2 regions of the Paenibacillus sp. FSL H3-0310 genome follow, and region 2 is predicted to be linked to the other one. Evidence: a T-box and tRNA genes for the amino acid it is inferred to sense, from the RefSeq annotation. Region 2 holds a T-box; the other holds one or more tRNA genes.
The links. A T-box is a leader RNA that pairs with one kind of tRNA and senses whether it is charged. The one in region 2 lies ahead of trpS (tryptophan--tRNA ligase), so its partner is inferred to be a tRNA-Trp.

Region 1: it has a tRNA-Trp gene. The T-box ahead of trpS (tryptophan--tRNA ligase) is inferred to sense a tRNA for this amino acid. The anticodon was not compared.

The regions. Positions count from the first base shown of each region.
Region 1 is NZ_JBBODC010000001.1:273,432-287,967, reverse strand. Features, by position in the region: gene MHH63_RS01520 (ABC transporter ATP-binding protein) at 1-1,405, opposite strand, end outside; gene MHH63_RS01515 (BMP family ABC transporter substrate-binding protein) at 1,523-2,662, opposite strand; gene MHH63_RS01510 (AraC family transcriptional regulator) at 2,990-3,745, shown strand; tRNA gene MHH63_RS01505 (tRNA-Leu) at 3,882-3,960, opposite strand; tRNA gene MHH63_RS01500 (tRNA-Cys) at 3,975-4,048, opposite strand; tRNA gene MHH63_RS01495 (tRNA-Gly) at 4,058-4,132, opposite strand; tRNA gene MHH63_RS01490 (tRNA-Gln) at 4,139-4,213, opposite strand; tRNA gene MHH63_RS01485 (tRNA-His) at 4,233-4,308, opposite strand; tRNA gene MHH63_RS01480 (tRNA-His) at 4,352-4,427, opposite strand; tRNA gene MHH63_RS01475 (tRNA-Trp) at 4,451-4,524, opposite strand; tRNA gene MHH63_RS01470 (tRNA-Tyr) at 4,531-4,616, opposite strand; tRNA gene MHH63_RS01465 (tRNA-Thr) at 4,622-4,697, opposite strand; tRNA gene MHH63_RS01460 (tRNA-Phe) at 4,726-4,801, opposite strand; tRNA gene MHH63_RS01455 (tRNA-Asp) at 4,812-4,889, opposite strand; tRNA gene MHH63_RS01450 (tRNA-Met) at 4,915-4,991, opposite strand; tRNA gene MHH63_RS01445 (tRNA-Val) at 5,009-5,084, opposite strand; tRNA gene MHH63_RS01440 (tRNA-Glu) at 5,140-5,214, opposite strand; tRNA gene MHH63_RS01435 (tRNA-Ser) at 5,233-5,325, opposite strand; tRNA gene MHH63_RS01430 (tRNA-Asn) at 5,329-5,404, opposite strand; rRNA gene MHH63_RS01425 (23S ribosomal RNA) at 5,465-8,391, opposite strand; rRNA gene MHH63_RS01420 (16S ribosomal RNA) at 8,654-10,211, opposite strand; gene MHH63_RS01415 (nucleotidyltransferase-like protein) at 10,637-11,515, opposite strand; gene MHH63_RS01410 (DUF2614 family zinc ribbon-containing protein) at 11,643-12,008, shown strand; gene MHH63_RS01405 (glycosyl hydrolase family 18 protein) at 12,126-13,847, opposite strand; gene perR (peroxide-responsive transcriptional repressor PerR) at 14,059-14,490, opposite strand.
Region 2 is NZ_JBBODC010000001.1:3,341,855-3,356,390, reverse strand. Features, by position in the region: gene fabF (beta-ketoacyl-ACP synthase II) at 1-845, opposite strand, end outside; gene MHH63_RS15175 (helix-turn-helix transcriptional regulator) at 973-1,833, shown strand; gene MHH63_RS15170 (hypothetical protein) at 1,894-2,181, opposite strand; gene MHH63_RS15165 (MFS transporter) at 2,344-3,489, opposite strand; gene MHH63_RS15160 (exodeoxyribonuclease III) at 3,681-4,445, shown strand; gene MHH63_RS15155 (serine hydrolase domain-containing protein) at 4,513-5,952, opposite strand; gene MHH63_RS15150 (VanZ family protein) at 6,040-7,176, opposite strand; gene MHH63_RS15145 (hypothetical protein) at 7,329-7,676, shown strand; gene MHH63_RS15140 (hypothetical protein) at 7,780-8,238, shown strand; gene MHH63_RS15135 (aminopeptidase) at 8,343-9,575, shown strand; gene trpS (tryptophan--tRNA ligase) at 9,645-10,640, opposite strand; T-box leader at 10,743-11,025, opposite strand; gene MHH63_RS15125 (hypothetical protein) at 11,223-11,648, shown strand; gene MHH63_RS15120 (winged helix-turn-helix transcriptional regulator) at 11,799-12,182, opposite strand; gene MHH63_RS15115 (sigma-70 family RNA polymerase sigma factor) at 12,407-12,943, shown strand; gene MHH63_RS15110 (DUF4179 domain-containing protein) at 12,936-14,057, shown strand.

The sequences.
Region 1 (14,536 bases), 3.1 Mb from region 2:
AGATCTCATTCAAATCTGCCGACACTAGCAAAATCGCGCAATCGTCTGAACGTAATTCCAACAACTTTTGATGTATGAACTGGGCTGCGCCTATATCCACACCCCGTGTCGGCTGTTCTGCAATAAGCAGCTGCGGTTCAGTCGAACACTCTCTAGCTACGACTACCTTCTGCATGTTACCACCTGACAACATTCCTATGGGCTGAGAAGGTCCTGAACAGCGGACTTTAAATTCCTCTACAAGGGATACTGCTAGCTTGGCAATTCGTGAGCCATTCAAAAAAAGACCTTTATTCATTGCTTTTGTACGATACTGAGTAGATAGCAGATTATCAGCTATGCTTGCTTCACTAGCGATCCCTTGCCGCATCCGATCCTCCGGTATATAGGAAACGCCTAGCTTACGAATATCCAAAATATCCGATTCACGGATATCCTTTCCCTTCACTAGTACAGAACCCTGACTTGAGACACCTCTCAAGCTACCTGTAAGAGCTTCAATGAGCTGTGTCTGCCCGTTGCCTTCTACACCAGCAATTCCAACGATCTGCCCACCACGTACCGCAAAATTGATATCCGACAATAATGCTTTGCCATCTGCATCATTCACACCGAGTCCCTGCACCGTTAGTACTGGCTCACTAACAGCCAGAATCTCTTTGTCATATTTCAGCACGACATCTCTGCCGACCATTAACCGCGAGATTTCCTGTTCTGTCACATCCTGTGTTTGAAAAACACCTTCACTACGGCCGCTGCGCATAATCGTAATTCTGTCGCAAATCGCTTTGACTTCCTTTAATTTGTGCGAAATAAAAACTATCGTATGGCCCTGTTCCCTTAATTGCTTAAGTTCGCGGAACAATTCCTCTGTTTCCTGTGGAGTCAACACCGCAGTTGGCTCATCAAGCACCAGAATTTTCGCACCACGCAGCAGCGCCTTAAGAATCTCAACCTTTTGCTTCATCCCAACTGTAAGATCCTCTACTTTTGCCTTTGGATCCACGGCCAGATTGTATTTCCTTGCGGTCTCTTCCGTCATGCGCACAGCCTCGGCATAATTAATGCCAACTCCTCTGCGCGGCTCCATACCCAGCACCATATTCTCTGCCACCGTAAAAGAAGGTACCAACATGAAATGCTGGTGGACCATGCCGATGCCTCTATCAATGGCGTCCTGAGCGGATTGCAGCTTTACTTTTTCACCCTTGATATAGATCTCGCCTTCACTTGGCTCTTCCATGCCGAACATAATCTTCATTAAAGTCGATTTACCTGCACCGTTCTCACCTGCAATCGCATGTATTTCTCCCTCACGTAAAGAAAAATGCACGTCTTTATTTGCAACGACGCCATTGGGATATACCTTGGTAATTCCCCGCATTTCCAGCAGAGCTGTGTACATAGGTCTCAACGCCTTTCAACTTGGAGGTCTGCAAAAATATACAGCTGGAATTCCCCTGACTAGAAGAATCTCCAACTGTAGGTTTATCTCTATAGAACTGATCTTAAGATTTAAAGCTTAAGGCTTAACTGCGTTACGAATAGCTTCTACCTCTGCGGTTTCCATCCCCATCGCATTATCCACTTTAATTTCTTTATTGATCAGCTTTTGCTTCACTTCTTCAACCTTGGCCTGAAGATCAGCCGGGAATACATTTTTATAAATATCATTCTCAGCAATACCTACACCATCATCTACAAAGCTCAATACATCACGTTTGCCCATTTCTAGCGTACCCTCTTGCAATCTCTTCACTGCACCTAGAATAGCCGTATCAATCTTTTTAATAGATGAAGTAACGATTAGATTTGCTTTTTCACTATCCGTATCGTTAATCAACATTGCCTGATCGGAGTCTACACCAATTGCATATTTTTTCTTCTCTTTAGCTGCGTCAAAGATCCCAAGACCTGTACCCCCAGCCACGTTAAAAATAACATCCACACCGGAGTTATATTGAATTAGAGACAGCTCCTTACCTTTTGCCGGGTTAACAAAATCACCAGCGTACGACACAGCAACTTTTACATCAGGATCAACGTACTGAGCACCTTGAATGTAACCGACCAAGAAAGCATTAATCCCCGGAATATCCATACCGCCGACAAACCCAATCACATTCTCAGGGGTAGCATTCGGCATATCCGATTGTGTAGCTAATGCTGCTACGGCACCTGCCAAGAAAGATACTTCATTTGTCGCATAAGACATGTTGTACATGTTATCTGGTGCTTCATCGATGTCAGTATCATAATTAATGAATTTTTTGTCTGGATACAATTCTGCCGTTGCATTAAACATCTCTGTAATTTCAGAACCGCCAGAAATAATTACATCCCAATCCTCGGAAGCGATATCGTTAAATGTAGGCTCCCATTTCGTTTTATCAACGCCCATTTCAACAACCTTTGTTACTGCACCAAGTTCATCCTTAACCTTTTGCAAGCCGTTATTAGCGGAATCAAAAAATGATTTATCCCCAAGTGTCCCCGGAATCAGCAATACAACCTTGAGTTTATCCCCTGCACCTGTTTCTCCACCCTCAGCAGCGTTTGATCCAGTATTCGCAGAAGAACCGTTATTGGACGTGTTATTCCCACATGCTGTGACCAGAACCATCACCATTAATAACAACAAAGAAAGAACTTTTTTATTCATTACTCTATTCCACCCCTAATTTTAGTTGGTTAGTAATCCGCAGAATCCCATCTTCACCCATTGTATAATTCACGGTTCAAATGGAAATTCTCTTTTTTCCAAATAAAGTATCATTAAAAGTAATAAATTTAACGTTTAGGCTCAAAAATAGCAATAAAAATACCATTATTATTAATAATCCGCTTTATTTCCGAACGAGATGGCCAGTCAGGTTGCGAACTTTCGGATTTATTGATACGATCATAACAAATATTATTAAAAATAATTATATGATTTCGGTCATAGTTTTGTACGATTCGGCTAAAACATAAGTATTGGAGGATCATCATGGATCGTGTTCTATATATTGTAAGTGCCACACATGAGCTAAATACTTATATCCCTCCACACCAGCATGAATGCTACGAACTAGTCTATTATTTACAGGGGGTAGGGACAACCAATGTTGGCCCACGAAGTTACCATTTTCGCTCCTCTTCTTTCGCGCTTGTGCCACCCAATCATAAACATGACGAGCACCACCGTGAGGATGCAAATGTATTATTTGTAGGCTTCCACTCGGAACACCCTAATATGAGTAATCTGCTCGGCATATATGAAGATGATAAAGATCAGACCGTTCTTCAAATCCTGCTGCGAATGAAAGCAGAGTTTACACGCAAGCAAGACGGATTCTCTGAGCTTCTAAACCTACAAATGAGCGAGATTACCGTCCATCTTATGAGGCTTCTTAGTGCCTCTGGATATCAATCCCCAACAGAAGATCGAGTACAATATGTCCTTAATTATATGAATGAGCATTATCGCCATAAATTGTCCGTCGAAACACTATCAGAAATGTCCGGATATAGTTACGATCGTTTTCGCCATCTATTTAAAGAACGTTTCGGGTCTTCACCCCTGCGGTATTTGCTGTTAAAACGCCTGGATTATGCAAAGTCTCTATTACGTCATACTCAGATGCAAATCTCTGAAGTATCCGCTGCTGCAGGTTTTGTGAACGATGCCCAATTCTGCAATATGTTTAAACGAGAAATAGGTCTTACTCCGCGAGCATTCCGCATTAATAATCAATCAGGTTAATCACTAATCAGATTAAAAAAAGCCGTTGAAATAGAGAAACTCTCTATTCAACGGCTTACTGCTGTAAACCCAAGGACATAAAGAAAAAAGGTTTGTAAGAATGCTTTTATAAGCAGTCTTACAAACCTTTTTAAGATACCGGCGAGAGGACTCGAACCTCCACGGTTTCCCACTCGATTTTGAGTCGAGCGCGTCTGCCATTCCGCCACGCCGGCACATATGAACTAAATGGAGGCGCCACCCAGATTTGAACTGGGGATAAAGCTTTTGCAGAGCTTTGCCTTACCACTTGGCTATGGCGCCATGAAAACTTGGAGCGGACGACGGGAATCGAACCCGCGACCCTCGCCTTGGCAAGGCGATGCTCTACCGCTGAGCCACGTCCGCATAAAATGGCTGGGGATATAGGATTCGAACCTATGAGTGACGGAGTCAAAGTCCGTTGCCTTACCGCTTGGCTAATCCCCAATAACATTTTAAAGTAAAATGGGGCGACTGATGGGTCTCGAACCCACGAATGCCGGAACCACAATCCGGTGCGTTAACCCCTTCGCCACAGTCGCCATATTAAGTTGATATTGTTGCCATTATTCATTTTAAAGTAAATGGGGCGGCCGATGGGTCTCGAACCCACGAATGCCGGAACCACAATCCGGTGCGTTAACCCCTTCGCCACGGCCGCCATATTAAACTTTAGAAAGAACTTGGCAGGGGCAGCAGGAATTGAACCCACACCAACGGTTTTGGAGACCGTTGTTCTACCTTTAAACTATGCCCCTAAAAACTGGTGGAGGATGATGGATTCGAACCACCGAACACTCACGTGAGCAGATTTACAGTCTGATGCGTTTGGCCACTTCGCTAATCCTCCAAGGATGGTGCCGGCGAGAGGACTTGAACCCCCAACCTACTGATTACAAGTCAGTTGCTCTACCAATTGAGCTACACCGGCATGGCACTCATTCTTTTGTGATGATAAATGGTGGCTCGGGACGGAATCGAACCGCCGACACGAGGATTTTCAGTCCTCTGCTCTACCGACTGAGCTACCGAGCCATGATGAAAATGGCGGAACCGACGGGATTCGAACCCGCGATCTCCTGCGTGACAGGCAGGCATGTTAGGCCAACTACACCACGGTTCCAAAAGATATAATTGCTTAAGTTAATTGGTTGCGGGGGCAGGATTTGAACCTGCGGCCTTCGGGTTATGAGCCCGACGAGCTACCGGGCTGCTCCACCCCGCGTCAGTAAGAAAGTGTTATGGTGGAGGCTGAGGGGATCGAACCCCCGACCCTCTGCTTGTAAGGCAGATGCTCTCCCAGCTGAGCTAAGCCTCCATAAACAACAATTGTTATTGTACCAAAGTCCACTAGGATAAATCAAGTGAAAATTTGGTGACCCGTATGGGATTCGAACCCATGTTACCTCCGTGAAAGGGAGGTGTCTTAACCCCTTGACCAACGGGCCATACTAATTAAAAATTTGTGGCGGAGAGAGAGGGATTCGAACCCTCGAGACGCTTGTGGCGCCTACACGATTTCCAATCGTGCTCCTTCGGCCAAACTCGGACACCTCTCCATATGGCTCCCCGAACAGGACTCGAACCTGTGACAACTCGATTAACAGTCGAGTGCTCTACCAACTGAGCTATCAGGGAATATTCATACCAGGCTTGATGCCTGAAAACTGAATCCGAAACGAATCTGCATTCTACGTATAGGATAAGCCCTCGACCGATTAGTATTGGTCAGCTCCATGCATTGCTGCACTTCCACCTCCAACCTATCTACCTCGTCGTCTTCAAGGGGTCTTACTAATTGGGAAATCTCATCTTGAGGGGGGCTTCACGCTTAGATGCTTTCAGCGCTTATCCCGTCCGTACGTAGCTACCCAGCCATGCTCCTGGCGGAACAACTGGTGCACCAGCGGTACGTCCATCCCGGTCCTCTCGTACTAAGGACAGCTCCTCTCAAATTTCCTGCGCCCACGACAGATAGGGACCGAACTGTCTCACGACGTTCTGAACCCAGCTCGCGTACCGCTTTAATGGGCGAACAGCCCAACCCTTGGGACCTACTTCAGCCCCAGGATGCGATGAGCCGACATCGAGGTGCCAAACCTCCCCGTCGATGTGGACTCTTGGGGGAGATAAGCCTGTTATCCCCAGGGTAGCTTTTATCCGTTGAGCGATGGCCCTTCCATGCGGTACCACCGGATCACTAAGTCCGACTTTCGTCCCTGCTCGACTTGTAGGTCTCGCAGTCAAGCTCCCTTATGCCTTTGCACTCTGCGAATGATTTCCAACCATTCTGAGGGAACCTTGGAACGCCTCCGTTACTCTTTAGGAGGCGACCGCCCCAGTCAAACTGCCCGCCTGACACGGTCCCCGTACCCGATTAGGGCACTAGGTTAGAACCTAGATACGATCAGGGTGGTATCCCAACGGCGCCTCCACCGAAGCTTGCGCTCCGATTTCTACGGCTCCCACCTATCCTGTACAGATCGTACCCAAATTCAATATCAAGCTGCAGTAAAGCTCCATGGGGTCTTTCCGTCTTGTCGCGGGTAACCTGCATCTTCACAGGTATTAAAATTTCACCGGATCTCTCGTTGAGACAGCGCCCAAGTCGTTACGCCATTCGTGCGGGTCAGAATTTACCTGACAAGGAATTTCGCTACCTTAGGACCGTTATAGTTACGGCCGCCGTTTACTGGGGCTTCGGTTCATAGCTTCGGGTTACCCCTAACCACTCCCCTTAACCTTCCAGCACCGGGCAGGCGTCAGCCCGTATACTTCGCCTTGCGGCTTCGCACAGACCTGTGTTTTTGCTAAACAGTCGCTTGGGCCTTTTCACTGCGGCCCCCTCGTGCTATTCACACTACCGGGGCACCCCTTCTCCCGAAGTTACGGGGTCATTTTGCCGAGTTCCTTAACGAGAGTTCTTCCGCGCGCCTTAGAATTCTCTTCTCGCCTACCTGTGTCGGTTTGCGGTACGGGCACCTTCTCCTGGCTAGAGGCTTTTCTTGGCAGTGTGAGATCATGACCTTCGCTACTATAATTTTCGCTCCCCATCACAGCCCAGCCTTAATGATGTGCGGATTTGCCTACACATCAGCCTCACTGCTTAGACGGACATCCATCAGTCCGCGTCACTACCCTCCTGCGTCACCCCATCGCTCATAGCGGATTACGGTGGTACAGTAATTTCAAACTGTTGTCCTTCGACTACGCCTTTCGGCCTCGCCTTAGGTCCCGACTTACCCTGAGCGGACGAGCCTTCCTCAGGAAACCTTGGGCTTTCGGCGGATCAGATTCTCACTGATCTTTTCGTTACTCATACCGGCATTCTCACTTGTGTAGTGTCCAGCGCTCTTTTCAGTACACCTTCAACCCCTACACAACGCTCCCCTACCCCAGATACATACGTATCTAGCCATAGCTTCGGTGGTGTGTTTAGCCCCGTTACATTTTCGGCGCAGAGTCACTCGACCAGTGAGCTATTACGCACTCTTTCAATGGTGGCTGCTTCTAAGCCAACATCCTGGTTGTCTGTGCAACTCCACATCCTTTCCCACTTAACACACACTTGGGGACCTTAGCTGATGGTCTGGGCTGTTTCCCTTTTGACAATGGATCTTAGCACTCACTGTCTGACTCCCGGCAATAAGTATATGGCATTCGGAGTTTGACTGAGCTTGGTAATCCTTGCGGACCCCGCACCCAATCAGTGCTCTACCTCCACTACTCTTATACCGAGGCTAGCCCTAAAGCTATTTCGGGGAGAACCAGCTATCTCCGAGTTCGATTGGAATTTCTCCGCTACCCCCACCTCATCCCCGCACTTTTCAACGTACGTGGGTTCGGGCCTCCAGTGCGTGTTACCGCACCTTCACCCTGGACAGGGGTAGATCACACGGTTTCGGGTCTACGTCCACATACTAATTCGCCCTATTCAGACTCGCTTTCGCTGCGGCTCCACCTTCTCGGCTTAACCTTGCATGTTAAACGTAACTCGCCGGTTCATTCTACAAAAGGCACGCCATCACCCATTAATAGGGCTCTGACTTTTTGTAAGCACACGGTTTCAGGTTCTATTTCACTCCCCTTCCGGGGTGCTTTTCACCTTTCCCTCACGGTACTGTTTCACTATCGGTCGCCAGGTAGTATTTAGCCTTAGCAGATGGTCCTGCTGGATTCATACGGGGTTTCACGTGCCCCGCACTACTCGGGATCCGTCTCGGAGAGAATACAGTTTAGGTTACAGGGCTTTTACCTCTATCGCGGGCCTTTCCAGACCTCTTCACCTACCATATTCCTTTGTAACTCCATGTGAGACGTCCCACAACCCCTAAGAGCAAGCTCTTAGGTTTAGGCTGTTCCGCGTTCGCTCGCCGCTACTGACGGAATCACTATTGTTTTCTCTTCCTCAGGGTACTTAGATGTTTCAGTTCCCCTGGTCTGCCTCTACATTTCCTATGTATTCAGAAATGAGTAACTGCGAATTACCACAGCTGGGTTTCCCCATTCGGACACCCCCGGATCAAAGCTTGCTTACAGCTCCCCGAGGCAGTTTCGTTGTTCGCCACGTCCTTCGTCGGCTCCTGGCGCCTAGGCATCCTCCGTGTGCTCTTATTAGCTTAACCTTGATTCTTCCGCAGGAAAATATCATACGATGACATTCTCTTTGGAATCATCTCACTAATAACATTTACTTGTTTGCACAAGTTGCTAAAAGATGTTCTAAAACGCAAATTCGTTTCGGTATCCAGTTTTCAAGGATCAAGTCTTACTTGAGAGCTTAAACTCTCAAAACTGAGCAACGAGTGAGTAACAGGCCTAAACCTGAGTTTTGGAAGCTTAGCTTCCGATTTGAATGTTCTCATTGCAGAGAACGATTCTCCATAGAAAGGAGGTGATCCAGCCGCACCTTCCGATACGGCTACCTTGTTACGACTTCACCCCAATCATCTACCCCACCTTCGGCGGCTGGCTCCCTTGCGGGTTACCCCACCGACTTCGGGTGTTGTAAACTCTCGTGGTGTGACGGGCGGTGTGTACAAGACCCGGGAACGTATTCACCGCGGCATGCTGATCCGCGATTACTAGCAATTCCGACTTCATGCAGGCGAGTTGCAGCCTGCAATCCGAACTGAGACCGGCTTTGATGGGATTGGCTCCACCTCGCGGCTTCGCTTCCCGTTGTACCGGCCATTGTAGTACGTGTGTAGCCCAGGTCATAAGGGGCATGATGATTTGACGTCATCCCCACCTTCCTCCGGTTTGTCACCGGCAGTCACTCTAGAGTGCCCAACATTACTTGCTGGCAACTAAAGTTAAGGGTTGCGCTCGTTGCGGGACTTAACCCAACATCTCACGACACGAGCTGACGACAACCATGCACCACCTGTCTCCTCTGTCCCGAAGGCCGCTGCTATCTCTAGCAGATTCAGAGGGATGTCAAGACCTGGTAAGGTTCTTCGCGTTGCTTCGAATTAAACCACATACTCCACTGCTTGTGCGGGTCCCCGTCAATTCCTTTGAGTTTCAGTCTTGCGACCGTACTCCCCAGGCGGAGTGCTTACTGTGTTAACTTCGGCACCAAGGGTATCGAAACCCCTAACACCTAGCACTCATCGTTTACGGCGTGGACTACCAGGGTATCTAATCCTGTTTGCTCCCCACGCTTTCGCGCCTCAGCGTCAGTTACAGCCCAGAAAGTCGCCTTCGCCACTGGTGTTCCTCCACATATCTACGCATTTCACCGCTACACGTGGAATTCCACTTTCCTCTTCTGTACTCAAGCCACCCAGTTTCCAGTGCGACCTCAGGTTGAGCCCAAGGTTTAAACACCAGACTTAAATAGCCGCCTGCGCGCGCTTTACGCCCAATAATTCCGGACAACGCTTGCCCCCTACGTATTACCGCGGCTGCTGGCACGTAGTTAGCCGGGGCTTTCTTCTCAGGTACCGTCACTCCGGTAGCAGTTACTCTACCGGACGTTCTTCCCTGGCAACAGAGCTTTACGATCCGAAAACCTTCATCACTCACGCGGCGTTGCTCCGTCAGGCTTTCGCCCATTGCGGAAGATTCCCTACTGCTGCCTCCCGTAGGAGTCTGGGCCGTGTCTCAGTCCCAGTGTGGCCGTTCACCCTCTCAGGTCGGCTACGCATCGTCGCCTTGGTGGGCCGTTACCCCACCAACTAGCTAATGCGCCGCAGGCCCATCCCTCAGTGACAGATTGCTCCGTCTTTCATTCTTCTCTCAGGAGAAAAAAGAAATTATCCGGTATTAGCTACCGTTTCCGGTAGTTATCCCAGTCTGAAGGGCAGGTTGCCTACGTGTTACTCACCCGTCCGCCGCTAAGTTATTTTGAAAGCAAGCTTTCAAAATAACTCCGCTCGACTTGCATGTATTAGGCACGCCGCCAGCGTTCGTCCTGAGCCAGGATCAAACTCTCCAATTAGTATTGAAAAGAGCGATATGCTCATTTTGAAACATCTGACGAGAAAATTAATTCTCTAATTTTGGATTTCACTTGCGTGATTTCCTACTCACTCGTTGTTCAGTTTTCAAAGATCAAGCTGTTTATTTCGTCGATGTGTTGTTCAGCAGCGACCTTTATAATATATCACAGCGTCCTCGTTTTAGTCAACCTTTTTTTTAATTTCTTTTTTCGGTTGTCTTTCGAATGTTTTCGAAAGCACATCTCTGTGTCAGAGGGACGAGTTATAATTTAACACATGAACAAGGAAAGAGTCAACCATTAATTTTTCTGAATAAATATGAGCGTTTCATATTAGTAAACAAACAAAAAGAGAGTGCTCAGCCTCTCCCTATCCTTGCTCATCTCTCTATAATTAAACATCTTCTGCTGTATCTAATTCATCTCTATAATGTATAGCGGATCGCATGCCCTTCTCCCTCGTGAACATCAGCCCAAGATGTAATCTCTCGGATTAGCGAACGAGAAACCAGCTTTCGTAAAACAAGGGGTAGTTCAGACTCTAATTGACTCAGACCTGAATGCTGCAGTAATTCTTTAATGCTCCATGCTTCCTTACGGCTATTCAAAATATTAAAGAGCAATAGACAACAATCCGTCATTTTGGACATAATCCCAAATTCACATGCAAGAAGCACAAGCTCAACACGTTGCTCTAAGGTCTCAGTACTGACCGTTAACTCCTCATAAAGTTTATGAACGGAGGTATTCATGCTTTTAACCTGCTCCCAAATAGCTGGCTCGGGGAAAGCACCCACTTCACTCACTTCTATTCTTGCCCAATGATATAAAGCTATCAATACACAGTTGTAAGCATCCATAATAAATCCAGCCTCTATATAGCGCTTGGATTTCACATACATATGCAAAAAGCGAGCAAACTCCATAAATGCGACCCGTTCCTTAATCGGTCCTTCAAATTGTAATATCTCGCGGCGCATTTCCTCGAGTATTCCCTTGGGGTCCCAGATCACTTCCCCCCTCATCAAACTGATAAGAAGTTCGTTATTATCCCCTGCCATAACAGCCTGCTCCAAAGCAAAAAGGCCGATATGGACTGACTGGGTCCGTTGGTCACCGGCAATGGTATGGCGAACAATATGCTCTCTATCCTGTTCTTCATGCAATACTAACACTACCATATCAAAATCTTGAAGAAGTGCGCTTTGAAACGGAATATCCCCATTCTGCCGCAAAACGACCGCTCCTAAAACATTCTCATCAAACGTTTCTCCACTCAACAAAGTTACATTGGACAATTCCATGCTTCCCTCCATTAAATTTGGCGATTTTGCGTCCAGTCAGTTATAATTCAGTTATAATTATTATTCTACATATGAAAGACAGTTCCTTCTGGACAACCCAACTATATTTAGTTAGGAGCAAACACTCATGAAGTTTAAAACGGCTAAGATCAACGCTTTTCGCACATGGGGATTACTGCTCACAATGCTCGGAATGGGACTTATGGTTTTGGGTACAGCGGGCATCGTGTTTTGGGGCTCAACTGGAAAAGTATTCGCTGGAATCGGTCTTGTAATCGGTTTAATCTCAATGATGGCAAGTCTTGCAATCTATTTCTGGGCTGGGATGCTGTCAACTAGCGCAGTCCAACTGGAATGCCCTGAATGTCACAAGCTGACCAAAATGCTGGGCAAAACAGACCGCTGTATGTTCTGCCATACCATCCTTACTATGGATCCAGCTGAGGCCAATATTACTGCGGAACAACTTAAGAGTCAGCAGCTTAATCAATAAAACACATCTTACAGAAGCTTATTACTAGCGATTTATAATGCAATCAAACATTTGCTAAATACAACAAAGGGGCCCCTATATTGGGAGCCCCTTTGTTTAATATGAATGAAATAATAATTACTTATGAATCCCTTGTAATGCCTCCCACGCAGACGGATTACTAAAGCTGCGATTCCATGAACCGATGCCACCAAGCCCTAAAGACTTAGCAAGCTCAACTCTAGCTTTTAAAGAAACTTTGTCTTCGATCCATATTTTTTTAAGAGCGCCATCCTCCTTATACTCAACGTAATTCTGCCCTGCTGCCTTATCAAAGGTTGGGGTCAGCTTCTTCTCTTTAATAATTTTTTCAACGGCATTCATACTAACCGATTTAGAGCTTACTTTGGTCTTGCCATCCACCTGGGCCTCAGTCCAGATTCTAGTATACAGTGGAATCCCTAGAATCAGCTTCTCAGGCGGCACATCGTCTTCCTCTATGATCCGGCTTAACGAGCTTTCTACCCACGGCAGAGACGCAACAGAGCCCGCTACAGGACTAGCAGCCCAATGCTCGTCATAAGCCATAACAATAAGATAATCAACTACTGAATTAAGAGCTCTACGATCAAGGAATGCTGACCACATCTCACTGTTGGATTTAGGGGTTACGTCTATGGAGACGATTAAGTTTTTGGCTTGAGCCATAGGTTTTAGCTCTCGCATAAATTGTGTAACATTCTCCCCGTCTTTCGTATATACATTCTCAAAGTCAATATTAATTCCATCCAGCTTGTATAAATCTGAATACTCGAGGATCTGTACGATCGCGTTCATCCGCTTCTCATAGCTCGACAATGCCTCAGTGGTTATGTCTGGTTCAAAGCTATTGCTGAGCAGCCCCCATACTTCCAAACCGCGCTCATGGGCCCACTGCACATACGCACTATCAGCCTGACTGCGCACATTCCCGTCACCATCTATGATACTGAACCAAGTCGGGCTAGCCACGTTAACGCCCGGAAGCTCACCGAATGTACTTGGGTCAGGTTTGCGTTGATAAACAGCTTCCCAATACAAATTCACTGACTTCCCTTTCCAGCTTCGTTCTGCCCGTGAGGGAGTGGTGCTTTTGGGTTCCACTGTCTTTTGACCGTCTGAGATAATATCACTGGCCTTGGCATAACCCTCATAACCGCTGCTTAACTGCACATACAGCCAGTCCTCATTTTCCTTATTCCAAATACTCACGATGGCGCCTGGGGACATATCGGCCACGATGGGTGCGTGAATCGACGCTTCGCTGCGAAGAGCGACTGTCTTATCACCTGCTTCACCTTTCACTTTCCCCAGCGGTACAGTCTCCCCTGCTGTCATTAACAGCACAGCCCCGGTAGTCGTATCCTCTTGAATCTCAAACCCATACAGGTCTTCTAAAACATCCGCAGGAAGATAAGTTATCTTTTCCTTAACTTCAGGTGCCAGCCGCAGCTGCAGCGGACGATTGTTCAGACTAGCATCGGTTTTATCCTCTTGCATATATAGAAGTTCACTTTCCGTTGATAGGATGACCGATTTAGTCTTTTCTTCATAACGAATAGATGAGTCCACATGTTCCTGCAGTAATGGTAGAGGTAAAAGCATGCTATCACCGGTCCCTGAGGCGGAATATCCTGTTAGCTCTCCTTTTACGAAGATAGGATGTTCTAGGCCTTTCCAGTCTGGATCGATGTGCTGGCGATTTGGCAATACAAAAAACACAACCCAATAAGCTGCTGCCGCAATGAGCAAAAGTCCAAAAAAGCGTCGGAAAAGACCTCCGCGCTTTTTGACGCGTTTCTGTCTATATCTTCTGTCCAAAATATATCCTCCAAATATTAGATGATTTTAAGTTAAGTCTAACAATACGATTATAACATCCACTTGGTTCCGGATAACCAGTATAAGTTAGTCATTTTCACTATATTTTGTTATTTTGAAAAAAAATAAAAACGTGAGTCCTCCGCTTTCGGATTTCACACGTTTATTGTGTAGCTTGGCTATACGCCCTTAAGTACAGTAGTATTCTGTCTTATTGTTGCTTCTCTCTGCAACATTTGCAAACTCCATGCAATTCCATACGCAAACCCGTAATTTTGAAGCCCGTTTCCTGCTCTGCATGTATCTCTACATCATGAAGCGAAGGATAACTAAAATCTTCAATCTTACCGCATAGCTGACAGATGACATGATAATGATCAGATACATTGGCATCAAAACGACTGGAACTATCCCCGTAGGTCAACTCGCGAACCATGCCGGCTTCCATAAACATCTTGAGATTATTATATACAGTTGCTACGCTCATGCTCGGAAATTTCGGCTCTAGCGCCCGGTATATATCGTCAGCTGTAGGATGATTCATTGCTTCCATCAAATACGTAAGAATCGCATGACGCTGGGGCGTTATACGGACACCTGTTGTCTTTAATTGTTCCAGTGCATGTTGTACTCCACTCCCCATTACTGTCACCGCCTTTTGAATTTAAAAATAAAAGAAATACTTCTTA
Region 2 (14,536 bases):
ATAGCTTGATAGGCACCAATCCCCTCTGGATGAGTGGCAACCATATGATAAGCATCAGAGCTAGCACCATACCCGATCACTTCGCCGTGAATCTTGGCGTTTCTACGTTGAGCATGGGAGAGTGACTCAAGAATGACTATGCCGCCACCTTCACCGATTACAAAGCCATCCCGTCCTCCATCGAAAGGGCGGCTCGCTTTAGTAGGCTCTTCATTTCGTGTAGATAAAGAGGTGGCATTCCCGAAGCTGGCCAACGAGATTTCAGTAATAGCAGCTTCAGAACCCCCGGCTATAACAATGTCCGCACCGCCATAACGAATTAAACGGAAGGCCTCACCAATCGCAGTATTTCCAATAGAACAAGCTGTTACTGGAGACATGGTCGGGCCGAGAGCTCCAAATTTAATGCTGATCATCGCCGCAGCCATATTGGAGATCATCATGGGAATTAAGGTAGGGCTGACTCGATCAGGTCCACGCTCTTTCAGGACCGTACCTTGATCCATCAAGGTCTGAATTCCTCCAACACCAGATCCTACATAAACGCCAAGTCTCTCCTTGTCAATCTTATCAAGCTGGAGGCCAGAATGTTTCCAAGCCTCTTCAGTAGCTGCGAGGGCAAACTGACTGAATCTGTCCATTCGCCGTGCCTCTTTACGCCCAAATCTGCCTTCTGCATCGAAATCACGTACTTCGCCGGCAATTCTCGTCTTAAAACCTGTTGTATCAAATGAAGTGATCGGGGATATACCCGATTCACCAGAAATTAGCCGATCCCAAAATTGCCCGATTGTATTTCCAAGTGGTGAGATTAAGCCCATGCCTGTAATCACTACGCGTTCCATAATGAACCTCCTCAGCTAGTGTATACTAGTATTTTTCCACTTTATTTATCCTATTACAAGTTATCGTTTATCCTAGTATAATTTGTACTATACTAAAGGAACAGGAATCCCAAAGTGGAGGTAGCTTATGGCTAATCAAACAAGATTACAAGCATTATCCGATTTTTTGAAAGCACGACGTGCGGCTATTTCACCAAGCGCTGTAGGCTTACCAGAAGGCACACGCAGAAGAACGCCAGGACTCCGCAGGGAAGAGGTTGCACAGCTTGCAGGGGTAAGCAGTACCTGGTATACGTGGCTTGAACAAGGCAGAGATATAAAAGTCTCGTCCTCTGTTTTGGACTGTATTGCCACTGCACTTAGGCTGACTAAAGATGAGCGGAAGTATCTTTTTGCACTGGCTTTAGAAACTGGAACCGGCACCACACCCTATCCGCAAGATGAATCTTCTGTAATTAGTCCTTCGCTGCAGAAAATTTTACAAGAACTTAAATATTGTCCTACGATAATCTCTGATAGACGTTGCGGGATCGTCGGTTGGAATGAAGCTGCCGCCCATGTTTTTCTTGATTTCTCAAAGCTGCCCATCGAAGAGCGGAATATGATCCGATTGTTATTTGTTCGTAAGGAGTTTAGGCGCTTAGCAGTGAATTGGGAACAATTCGTCAGCGGTTATCTTTCTATCTTCAGAGCGTATTACGGACAGTATGTAGAGGATCATTGGTATGATGAATTTATAGAGGAATTGAAAGAATTGCATCCGGCTTTTAATGAGATGTGGGAGCAAAGTCGGGTTAGTTCGGCCCCGGATGTGTTACTAGAATTCAGACATGCCAAGGCGGGAAAAATGTTATTTCATCTAACCTCTTTGCAGGTTCATGGCAGTGCAGATTTACGCTGCAGCATCTATACTCCTGCGGGAGATTCGAATACTGAAACCAAGCTGAAGCAGCTTATGGAGCAGCATATAATAGAAGGATTAAGCTAGATTCACATAGAGAAGCATCCCTAGCTGAACTTCCAGCTAGAGATGCTTAATGCTACACTATTAGAAATCTGATGTTGAAATTTCAATAGTTCCGAATGTGGTGCCAGCAGGAGTGCTTAAGAGTGCAGCTACCAAAAGGGCATGAACTGCAAGCGTAAGGCTATTGAATGCTGGAATCGTGTATGTGATAACTGGAGCATTCACACGAGTGATTACTAAATCTACTGGGAAGTTGGAGTTGTTGTTCACAGTAACAGCAGCGTTAATTCCACCTGCAAGGTTTTCATAATAAGATTTACCAATGACAGGGGCTAAATTGAAATATTGAAGCGGTAATACGATGGCCATAGTAACGACCTCCTTTTCGTTTGATAGGATATTCTATGTTGAAAATCTATTAATGCTAGAGCGAATGCCATGGTGAATTAGCACTTTTTAATAGAAAAAACCGGGGATGTCCAATAGCCACTTAGAAAGCGGCTGGAACATCCCCGGTTTATTTTCGTACGCTTATTCCGTTTTTTTACGATAAATCAGATACAGTATCAATCCGAATAGCATGCCGACAAACGACATTGCGGATATCGTTAAGTAAAGAGCTTTACCCCCAAAGGCATCATATAATGCCCCACCAGCATAAGAAGCCAGGATACCTGATACACCGAAGAACAATAGTGCAAGGACGGTTTGCCCTGTAGCACGCCATTCCTCGGGTACAATGCTGTACAGGTATTGAATAGCAGCCGAGTAGAACACAGGGAAGGTAAGAATTTGCAGAATCTGCAAATACGCTAACAAGTGTGGATCAATGATCCAAGCTGAAATCAAGAAACGAAGGAAATAGAAGGCTCCGGAAATCGATATGATAATCAGTTCTTTTCCTTTTCGCAACCACCAGAAGCTTAATGCAAAGACAATGATTTCACTTATTGCCGCGAGGAAAAATGATTGGCCTACCAGTTGAGGACTGCCACCAAGCTCACGAATATAAACTCCAATAAATGTATCGTTCATTCGTGCGGGTACAGAGCTAATAAATATGAGCACCAGAAACATTAATGTCTTTTTGTTGCCAAAAAAGTGCTTGAGGCTATCCAGCGTGACCGGCTTACCTGTGACGGGGGCATCTGGCATGTTCCAGCTTACTATAAAGCTTATAAGGCAAATGGCAACAAACAGAAGAGCTATTCCATGAGAGCCGAAAAAACCAAGCACATAGCCAGTAATCAGAGCCATTACACCATAACCTAGCGCACCATATGTACGGATAGAACCATAGCTAATTCCAGCCGCCTCAGAGACTCGGAAATTCAAGCTTTCTGTCAGCGGATCAATGGGCATCAAGAAGAAATACAGCAGCATAGCAAAAAGAATGAGAACAACGTAACTGCTGGAATCGAACAAAAAGTATCCGGTTACCGCTGAGCATAACAACAGAGCTAACAGCACTTTGCGGATGGTTTTGGTTTTATCACTGATCATCCCCCATAAAGGCTGGGCAACGATGGTAACAAAACCACCAGTTCCAATAATGAAGCCGATTTGCGATGGGCTTAGACCTTGTTCACTTAGATAGACTGGCAGAAAGGGAATAAACATGGCTAGTAGAGCAAAATACAAAAAGTTAAACCCTCGTAAAAGATTTGGTGCATTCATAAGTTTTTTTACCTCACGTGTTAGAAAATTTGTATAGAGTCAATTTTGCTATTGTATCATGGATAATAAATGATTAGGATATAAATCTATTCGCGGAATTGCTCAAGATGACCCTAACCCTCTATAAATTTCTGGCCGTAATATGATAAACTGGTTACTATTAAAGCAAAATGCAAGGAGAAACGTTAATGATAAAGTTGGTATCATGGAATGTGAATGGTCTTCGGGCCTGTGTGAAAAAAGGGTTTGATGATTATTTTAAGGAAGTAGAAGCAGATATTTTCTGTGTTCAGGAGACGAAGCTGCAAGAAGGGCAGATTGTTCTGGAACAGGGTGAAGAATACTATCAATATTGGAATTATGCAGTGAAAAAAGGGTATTCAGGCACAGCTATATTCACCAAAATCAAGCCGATCTCTGTGAGATACGGAATGGAAGAGGATGAAGAAGCGGAAGGCCGGATTATTACGCTGGAGTTCGAACATTTTTATCTAGTGAATGTGTATACACCAAATGCCAAACGAGATCTGGCTAGATTGGATTACAGAATGGAATGGGAGGACCGTTTCCGCAATTACCTTCTGGAACTGGACAAGCTAAAACCAGTCGTTGTATGCGGCGATATGAACGTAGCCCATCAGGATATTGATATCAAAAATGCTAAAGCTAACCGCGGAAACTCTGGCTTTACCGATGAAGAAAGAGGAAAAATGAGTACGCTGCTGGAGTCCGGCTTCATAGATACCTTTAGATATTTTCATCCAGAGCTTGAAGGTGTTTATTCATGGTGGTCTTATATGCCCAAGGTGAGAGAACGGAATGTAGGCTGGCGGATTGATTATTTCCTAGCTTCTTCTAGACTTGCACCTAATCTGCTGGATGCCCAAATCGATTGCCACATTATGGGGAGCGATCATTGTCCGGTCATCCTCAAGCTTGCTGATTTCACAGATTAGAATCGAATATTTAAAAGGCCGCTAAGTCTCTTTAAAGGACGAAGCGGTCTTTTGTATTCATTAAGAATTATAGTCTGCCAATGATCTCAGGGAATTCAGTCGGTCCCATATTCACATTAAACTTTTGTTTAAGAATTAGCTGATTCTCTAGTAAGATTATTTCAAGAGTTATGCAGAAAGGCATTTCAATAAACAATAAAGTAAGCTGTAGCTGATCATCAGCAACCCAAGTAAAGCTGGACATGATTCGGTTCAAGGAAGCATCAATGACCTGTGCGAAGCTTTCGAGCCATTTCCCTCGACCAAGACAGATCACAGAATCCTCTCCAGTCTTAAATTGTAAAGTAACTGCAGCTTCGTTGTTATTGAAAGAGATAGAGAAGGTGTCCAAGGCAAATTGGTTGTCATCGAGCTTATAGGTTAAGCCGTTTATTCGTTCTTCTTGTGATGAAGAGGGCTGCAGTTGTGGCGGTTGGATAGATAAATTCTTTAATTTTTCAACCAAGTGGGCAGAAGCAGCCGGCTCTAATGGCAAGGGAGCTGGCTTCATCGCGGGAAGCAGATGTTCCCACACAGCATTCAACATTCCTTGTATACTGTCTGATGCAGCAGTAGTAATAATTACGGCATCTTGCTCCGGAAGCACAACACAGAGTTGACCGAAGGCGCCATCTGCCCGGTAGCCACCGTGCTGGCATTGCCAGAACTGATACCCATATCCCATTGCCCAGTCATGATCACCTTCGCCATTGGAAATATGTTTGGAAGTAGCCTCATTAATCCACTTTTCAGGCAGAACCCGTTGATTATTCCAGATTCCTTTTTGTAAGTATAGCTGGCCGAATTTAGCGATATCCTCGGTTGTAATGTTTAAGCCAAATCCCCCTGTGTTAATTCCACGTGGACAAGACTCCCACGTTGCACCGTGAATGCCCAGAGGAACGAAGAGGCGCGGTTCTAAATATTCTAGCAGTGTTTGGCCAGTAACCCGTTGAAGGATCGCGGCCAGCATGTAAGTAGCACCGGTATTATATAGGAAATGTGTACCCGGTTGTTTCTCGACGGGGACGGAGAAGAAAGCTTTCACCCAATTCCCGTCGGTACTTTTGCGAAGGGTGTCCATAGTATCCACGACATGCCCGGTACCCATCATCAATAGATGTCTGATTGTCATATTGGATAGATTCTCCGTGATAATCGAAGGAGCCTCTTCAGGGAAAAAGGAGAGGACAGAATCATCGAGGGTGACAAGTTTCTCAGTAACAGCAAACCCGATTGCGGTTGAGGTGAAGCTTTTGCTAAGGGAAAATAACATATGCGGAAGAACGGACCTGTAAGGAGCCCACCAGCCTTCAGAGACCACATAACCATGTCGTAATAGCATAAAGCTGTGCAGGCCTAAATTTTGTTCTTCTACTGCACTAATAAAGCAGGATATTGCGGTTGATGAAATCCCCTGTTCTTCTGGAAGACTTCTAGATAACTGCAAGCTGCTTGTAGTTTCCATACGCTCATCTCCTAAATTTTGAGAATGCTCACCTCCTAATTCTATAATAATTTCCAATGTAAAAATACCATTTAAAAAATAACTAGTTTAGCTTTCTACAGGGCTGTTGCTGGATACATCAGATTGGAGCCGTTTCTCTGGCCAAGAAATAACATGAGAAGTTCGACTTAGTTTCTCATATATTAGCTGAGTTTCTTTTTTGAATATACTAATGACTAAATGAATAAAGAAAGCCAAGTCTATCAATAGAACAAACAGATGAATAAGCATATTCCATACGGAGGAAAGATGCCCTAGAAGGGCGGAATCAAGCAAAAGAGCGTGAATCCCAAGCAGCACCCAATATAGCAGGCCATATCTGATCATCAGAGCCCAGAAAAAAGCATGATTTCCGCTGCTCTTCACCCGAATCCGCACCATCCATTTCCCTAAGGTCCGTCCGCCCGTGAGAGCCGGAACAAGCATGAAGTAAATACCAGTTACAATCCAGAAGGCAGCTTTTATATCGAATCCGAAGAGTACCCCAAACCCGATGCTCCACACCATACTATCGATTAGAAAAGCTATTCCTCTGCGGGTATAGGAGACTCTTTTGGCAGAGCGGTCAATGTTTGTATCCAGTTGTTCTATACGTGGCAATAGCCCGGAGATCCAAATGGAAATTCGAAATCCAAAAATCCCTCCGATTGTGTTGGTAATGAGATCATCGACATCAAAAAGACGGTAAGGATGATCGAAGAAACCATAAATTCCTGTAATCTGCGTGATCTCAAAGGACAAGGAAAAGGCAAAGGATAGTAGAATGCACACGACCCAGCGTGTACGAAAATAATAGCCCAAAAACATTCCAAACGGTACAGTCAATGCAACGTTAAAAATGACCTGTAAAAATGCAGGCTCACGCAGTAATGACCAGTAGGTCGAGATTTGTTCAGGGATGATTGACGATCCATCCACAATATCCTGAATAAACTGAAGGGGAATGAATTGGACGACACTCCCAGAAGGTGCAGCATTGTGCCGGGAGGATGGAAAAGGAAGCAAGACAAGAAAATAAGCGTTCATCAGATAGAGCAGCAGCAGATATAGGATTAAAGCTCTAAGCTTATGTATATAGCCATGTCTGCGGTATTGTACGATAAGAAAAGGTAGTGTGAAGACCAGCGCTGCTATTGGAAACATCATGAACGCATACGAAATTGGAAAAAAGTACGAATGAAACATAAGTCACCTGCCGTGGAATTGTTTTTATAAGAAATTTGACTCTACTTGGAAATTAGCTATCCCCGGCTCATTATAAGTTTTTATGATAGGGAACTCAACTAATTTATCCAACGTTTCCGGCATACATATGTCTATGAAGGAGCGTGAAGTGGATGGAGAAAAAGGTTCAGCAGTATTATCGGCTCAAGCAAAAGCAAAAGGATATTGAAAAAGAATTGGCCGAGCTTCGTCAGGATATTTTAAATTATTGTAGTGAGCAGGAAACTAACGAGACTGAAATTGGCCGCTATAAAGTGAAGCTGGTCGTGCAAAACCGCAAAGAATATGATGATGCAAAGTTATATGAGACCTTATCAGACCCCGAAGTGTGGCGTTTGCTCTCCAAATCAGATCCGGCAAAGGTGGCAAGCTTGACCAAGTTGAATGTAATTTCAGAGGATAAAATCATGCATACTTATGCTTTGAAGACAGTGACACTGTTACAGGTGGATAAAAAATAGGGATTGAAGTGAGCGGTTCCTCGCGGGAGCCGCTTAATTTGGCTCATAACTGTCCAAATTAAGGAAATATGTTACAGTATTAGGGTGGAAGGGAGGTTGAATAGTGAAAAAAATAATCATCGGAGGCGTCATGGGCTTAACGATTTTACTTTTTTTCTTCTTTATTTTGCGGCATAATAATCAATCACTTGAGGTAAAACCGGATGTTATGTTCCCAACAGCGGAATACAGGGTGACTGATAGTAGTGCTCCAGGATTACCTATGCTTATAACTGCTGAAGGGGCGGATGTTATTAAGATACAGGCTACATCCGGCAATTTATTGTTATGGACTCCCCCTGACTACAAGGTGCATAACAAAGGTCTTGAGCTGAAAATCAAATCTGGAGATCAAATTTATTGGAGTCCAATGGATGGGGGGAATAAGCAAATAGATGAACCTCAGGATACCAAGATCACAGTGATTGCTTACCATAATGATAAGCAGATCGGAACGTCCAATGTAGAGATTCATAAGAATGATCTAGGTGTCTATACAGGTGAAATACTTGAAGTGAAGTAGCTGAGAATCTAAATCGAATCGCAACTATCCTCGTTTTGCGTTAAAATAAGAAGTGAAGCTGACCGAGTGCTTATAGCAACCCTAGAGATGGAGGAAGAGAATTCATGAAAGATTTTGAAGTAATGCTGGAGAAATATGCGAACCTAGTTGTAAAAGTAGGAGTAAATGTACAGCCTGGACAAGTCCTTATGGTACATGCACCGATAGAAACCGCAGAACTTACTCGCTTGATTGTAGCGAAAGCCTATGAAGCGGGAGCTAAATATGTAATTGTTGACTGGGACGATGAAGCAACTACACGGATCCGTTATGAAAAAGCCCCAGAGGATTCTTTCGATTACTATCCACAGTGGCAGGCTGAGATGATGGAGAAATTCGCGGAAGAGAATGGTGCCATCTTACATATTAAAGTACCTGATCCTGAACTGTTTAATGGCATTGATTCTTCTAAGGTATCTAGAGCAGTCAAAGCAGCGGCTGTTGCTCGCAAGAACTACTCCAAATATACTCGGAACAGCAAAATCAGCTGGTCTCTGGTCAAAGCGCCAACACGTGCTTGGGCGAACAAGGTTTTTGCCGATCTTCCTGAAGAAGAGCGGGTAGAGGCGATGTGGGAAGCTGTATTCCAGATGAATCGTGTGGGCAGCAATGATCCGGTAGCTGCTTGGAGAGAGCATATTGGTCAGTTGAAAGAAAGTCAGGACAGAATGAACACTAAACGTTATAAAAGCTTGCATTACCGTGCTCCGGGAACGGATCTGCATGTAGAGCTTCCGGAAGGCCATTTATGGCGCGGGGGTGGCGGTGAGAATGATAAAGGCGTTTATTTTGTAGCTAATATGCCAACGGAAGAGATTTATTCCATGCCCCATCGGACTGGCGTTAATGGCACAGTTAGAAGCACGCTCCCTCTTAATTTGAATGGACGGTTAGTTGAAGGACTTTCATTCACTTTTGAAAAAGGGAAAGTCGTAGCTTATGAAGCTGAATCCGGACGCGAACATTTAACCTCACTGCTGGCAACGGATGAAGGTGCATCTTATCTAGGAGAAGTAGCCTTAGTGCAGCATGATTCTCCAATCTCTCGCTTGAACCGCATTTTTTACAATACAGGGATTGATGAGAATGCCTCCTGCCATTTCGCGCTAGGAAGTGCTTATCCTGTAAATATTGAAGGCGGCACAAAGCTTACGAACGAAGAGCTTGTGGCTAGAGGAGCTAATGTCAGCTTAACTCATGTCGATTTTATGATCGGTTCAGCAGAGCTGGATATTGACGGAGAGCTGGTGGACGGCACGATTGAACCCGTATTCCGTAAGGGAAATTGGGTGTTGTAAGGAGAAGAAAAAAGCCGGATCTCTTCCAATGAGATTCCGGCTTTTTTTGAGTGCCTATATTGGTCATTTTTAGATTGAAAAATAGTTAAGACTCATAGCCTCACGTACTTCGGCCATTGTTTCTTGAGCAATGCTGCGGGCATGCTGTGTTCCAGAGATTAAGATTTCCTGCACAAGCTTGGGCTTAGTAGCATAATAGGAACGACGCTCTCGCATCGGTTCTATAAGCTGATCTAGAGCTGTCGAAATCAACTGTTTGCAAGCAGAACAACCCATGGTACCCCGCTCACAGCCTTCACGAATTTCGGTTACCCCCGCTGAGCGAAAAGCACCATGATAAGCAAAAATAGGACAGATATCTGGATGTCCAGGATCATTTTTATGCACACGCGCTGGATCGGTTGTGGCTTTTCGTATCTTAAAGATAATCTCTTCCTTAGTGGAGTCCAGCTCGATGGCATTGCCAAGGCTTTTACTCATTTTAGCGTTGCCATCCGTACCCACAAGCCTCGGAGTCTCACTGATCAGTGCTCTGGGTTCCACCAGTATCGGGCTGTACAGCTCGTTGAATCTGCGGACGATTTTGCGGGTTAAATCCAGATGAGGGAGCTGGTCTTCCCCTACAGGAATGATCGTTGCTTTACAAAATGTTATGTCAGCAGTCTGACTAACTGGATAACCAAGAAAACCGTAATACAATTCATCTAAGCTCGAATTTTTCGATTCGGCTTTAATCGTGGGATTATGCCGTAAAGAATTCACAGTAACAAACATAGAGAACAAGAGGGTCAACTCTGCGATTTCAGGGATCATCGATTGAATAAATATAGTTGTTTTCTCCGGATTTATACCCGCAGATAAATAGTCCAGTGTGATCTCATGCAGATGTTGACCCAGCAGCTGTGGACGATCAAAATGGGTCGTTAGGGCTTGAATATCCGCTAAAAACACAAAAGTTTCATATTGCTCCTGAAGGGCTACTCGGGTCTGCAAGCTGCCGGCGTAATGGCCAAGGTGAAGCTTTCCAGTCACTCGATCTCCAGTTAAGACACGTTCGTTCATCATATAAATTCCTCCTGTTATTTAGCATTTGGTTACACTCGAGTCGCCACCACCAGCCATCATCCATGGCCATCACCTCCTTTAAATGACAAAAAAACCTCATCCAATAAGGACGAAGTTGTCGTGGTACCACCTTAAATGATCGTGTCACCTTACGATTCTTGGCTTTCGATCTTCTCTTACCTGTACGGAGAGGTTGAATTTATTCTCGATACAGGTCCCTTGATAACGGCGGGAACCCCGGTTTTCCCTACTGCATCCATTAAGATAGTTCGGAAAAACAACTATAAAGGCCATTCGAGCATACGCTGGTCACCGGTTCGCACCTACCACCGGCTCTCTGAAGACCATGTTCGTCTGTCTACTTACCCTTTGTCATCGTTGTTCATGATATGTGAATTATTGTAATTCTGAACAGGGGTGTTGTCAATGAGTAGAAATCGTATGGTGATTGACGAGGTATCTAGGTTTATATGATCTAGCAAAGTATACCTTAAATGTATATAATCATCAGGAATTAAGTCCAATCTATCATTGTGGATTCACAATATACTACTCTATAACCTTGAAATGGAGTGATGATAAATGGCGACAATAATAAGTTATGGGTCACAGGCAAAAATCCCGTTAGATCCGTTTACTACTGCTATAACGGTTGCAGGGATTCCTGGAGCTGGAGCGGGTTTAGCTACAGCGCAAGTAAATATTAGTCCGGCTAATCCGGCTTCTTTCTCCAGTAGAGTCGAGTTAAATGGTAGTTTTAGTCTTACTGCACTTGCTAATAGCCAATTTCTTGTTATCATCCGACGAGCTGGAGTCGATATTTATAGATCCTTTTATCGTTTTACTACAATTACTGATATTCAATTAAGTGCTCAGTGGGTCGATGGTGCTTATATTGGAGTCCACAACTATGAATTGGTAATTCAGAATGATAGCAACTTGCCTATCAATCTATTTGGACCCATATCATTCACAGCAACTGCTATAGGAGGTGAAGGCGTAATTTAAGTTATGTTCCAATGCGCCATTCAAGGGACGGGTGAATCAAAGCTTTGGACAGTTGAATCGATCTGATTCAGCTGTCCTTTTTTCGTGGGCGTATAATTGAAGTACAACTCTCACAGCATAAATCTCCAACCATTTTCTTGATATAGCGGTTTATTTATTTAAGATGTTATCCTCTAAAACAGCGTATTTATCACCGTATTGCTTAATGATATGTTGTTCTCCCCAATTACATAATGCAGTCAAAATATCGCTTAAACTATCCCCATATTCACTAAGCTCGTATTCTACTTTTGGTGGAACCTGATTATAAACAATTCGGTTGATGATTCCGTCTGCCTCAAGCTCGCGTAGCTGCTGGGTTAACATTTTTTGAGTAATGCCGGGCATCAACTGTTTTAACTCGGAGGTGCGTTTTTTGCCATGAGTTAAATGACATAGAATTACGCATTTCCATTTCCCTCCGATGACCTCTAGGGTGGCTTCAACAGAAATATTGTATTTTTTCTTGACAGTTGTTGTAGATGTTGTTGTCATGATAACCTCCAAGGTATGGGTACTTTTTAGCACCTATGGCACTTTTGAGTGCGTACTATTAATTATGTCCAATTTAACTCATCATAACATTTTTCGTTCAATTTTTATAGAATGCTATAATTTAGAGAGCTTTGAGCAAAAAAAGCAAAACGAAATAAAAACCGTTTCTATACCTCCCCCGTCTTAATCTATGAAAGGTTGAAGAGAGGAGGCTAAGGAAGGACATGACGATGACTAATGCAGAAATGAAAAAAGTAACGATTCTTGATACTCGGAGCGAGACAGATTTTTACGATTCGATATTGGTACATAGAGAACAACTGTACAGTATTGCTTATAGTTACTTGCGTAACCGAAACGATGCGCTGGAAGCGATGCAGGAAATGACTCGCCGGGCCTGGATTAAAAGAAAAACTTTAAAGGACCCCAAAGCATTCAAATCATGGATTATTCGAATTCTAATTTATGTCTGCATAGATGAACAAAGACGGAGAAAACGTTCCATGCCGCTGGTAGATGAAAGAATAGGAGAACAGGTCACACACATTGGCCATCATCGGATGGAAATGCTGTGGGCACTCGAGCAGGTTAAGCCCAAGTATCGCCATGTGCTGCTGCTAAAATACTACAATGATATGACCTTGACTGAGATCGCTAACATTATGAATAAACCCGAGGGGACGGTTAAGACTTGGCAGCATAAGGGGCTCAAGCAGTTGCGAACCATCATAAAGAATCGGGGTGAATGGAACAATGAGTAGTCAAGAGGAGCTTGCCATGTTAAGCGATGCCGGACGTATCCCACAAGAACAAAAAATAGAGAATGCAGCCGCTCAGATCTATGCGATCCAAGCAGGTTTGGAATTAGGCAAGAAACGTGGCAGAAGGTTAATATTCACAAAAAGCGCGATGTCTGTGCTGGCGGCTGCAGTGATGATAGCGGGCTTGCTGTTCTTCAATCCAACCCAGCTGTTGCCACAGCAAGGGACTTCGAGTGTTGATACGTTCGATTGGGGCGTATTGGAGCCTTTTAAAACATTGGCTGCAGCTGATATTGATGCTCTTACACTAGAGTCTGCAATCCGGAATGATTATGTACAAATCGTTAATAAGAGTGCTGAATCAAATGGATATAAAATTACTCTAAATGCTGTGCTTGCTGATGAAAATAAAATCATGCTGCTGTATACAGGGACAACAAGTGATGGTCAGGAAGTGTACAGTGTAAATAGTGTGAAGCTGACAGAAGCTGAAACTGGACGAGACGTAATGGAGGAGAATGGGAATAGGGGCGGAATGGGAGCACACGCAGAGGGAACCATATATACTTGGCTCGGTAAAACTGTATTCTCACTGGACCGAAATAAACCAAGGCCAACAGACGTAGTGGCGGATTTTCAGATTGCCTCTGTAGACCCGGGAATGTTAAGTAAACCGAAAACAGGAACGGTTTTATCCGACATGCGGTATTCTGATCGTTTAAAAGTGAACTTCTCTATTGATCCTAAGTTTTGGGAGCAGAAGACGGAGACATTAGTTGTAGACCACCCCTTCATAATTGACGGACAGGAAGTAAAACTAGCCGAAGTCGAGCTTTCTCCGTTAAGCATAGCGCTCAAATTTACGATAAATGAGGAATTGAAAACGGATTGGATCGTCCGAAATGAACTGTTTCAAAAGCTCCCCTATGAATTAACAGCGCAGGTTGGGAAGCGCGACATTAAAATTAATCCGAATTCTGGTAGTGGATCTGATGATGGATTTATAAGTTACTTCAGCAGTAATGTGTTGGATCACCCGAAGTCACTGCGACTGAAACTTAATGCGGGGGCAGATCGAGAGAAAGAAGAGTATATTGATATTCTGAAAAAATGAGCGGTAAGCGATATTAGTGAATATGCGTTGGGAGTTGTAATATAGAAAAAGGCCGCTGGTTGCGGCCTTTTTGTTATTGTTGGGACATTATACTAACTTTGCGAGTTACCTTTTAACACCAAACACGCCACTTGTTAAATGAGAACAAACTCCTGATGCTCCTATCGGGACTGTATGTGCATAATGCTCCTCAGGGGGGCTATAGGCGCTTAATGTTCCTCAGGCTTCACATGTTCCTCAGGCTTCTCATGTTTCACAGGCTTCTCACGTTTCACAGGCTCCTCACGTTTCACAGGTTTCTCATGTTCCTCAGGTTTCTCACGTTTTACAGGCTCCTCATGTTACGTACGCGCTTAACACTCCTAACGGACCATATTGCAGCTATTTTCGCTTTTTGGACCAATTTGCTTAGTTTTCGGACTGCATAGCTCTTATTGGTCTAAATCCACACCAAAATTGAGCATATTGGGTTGAATAGC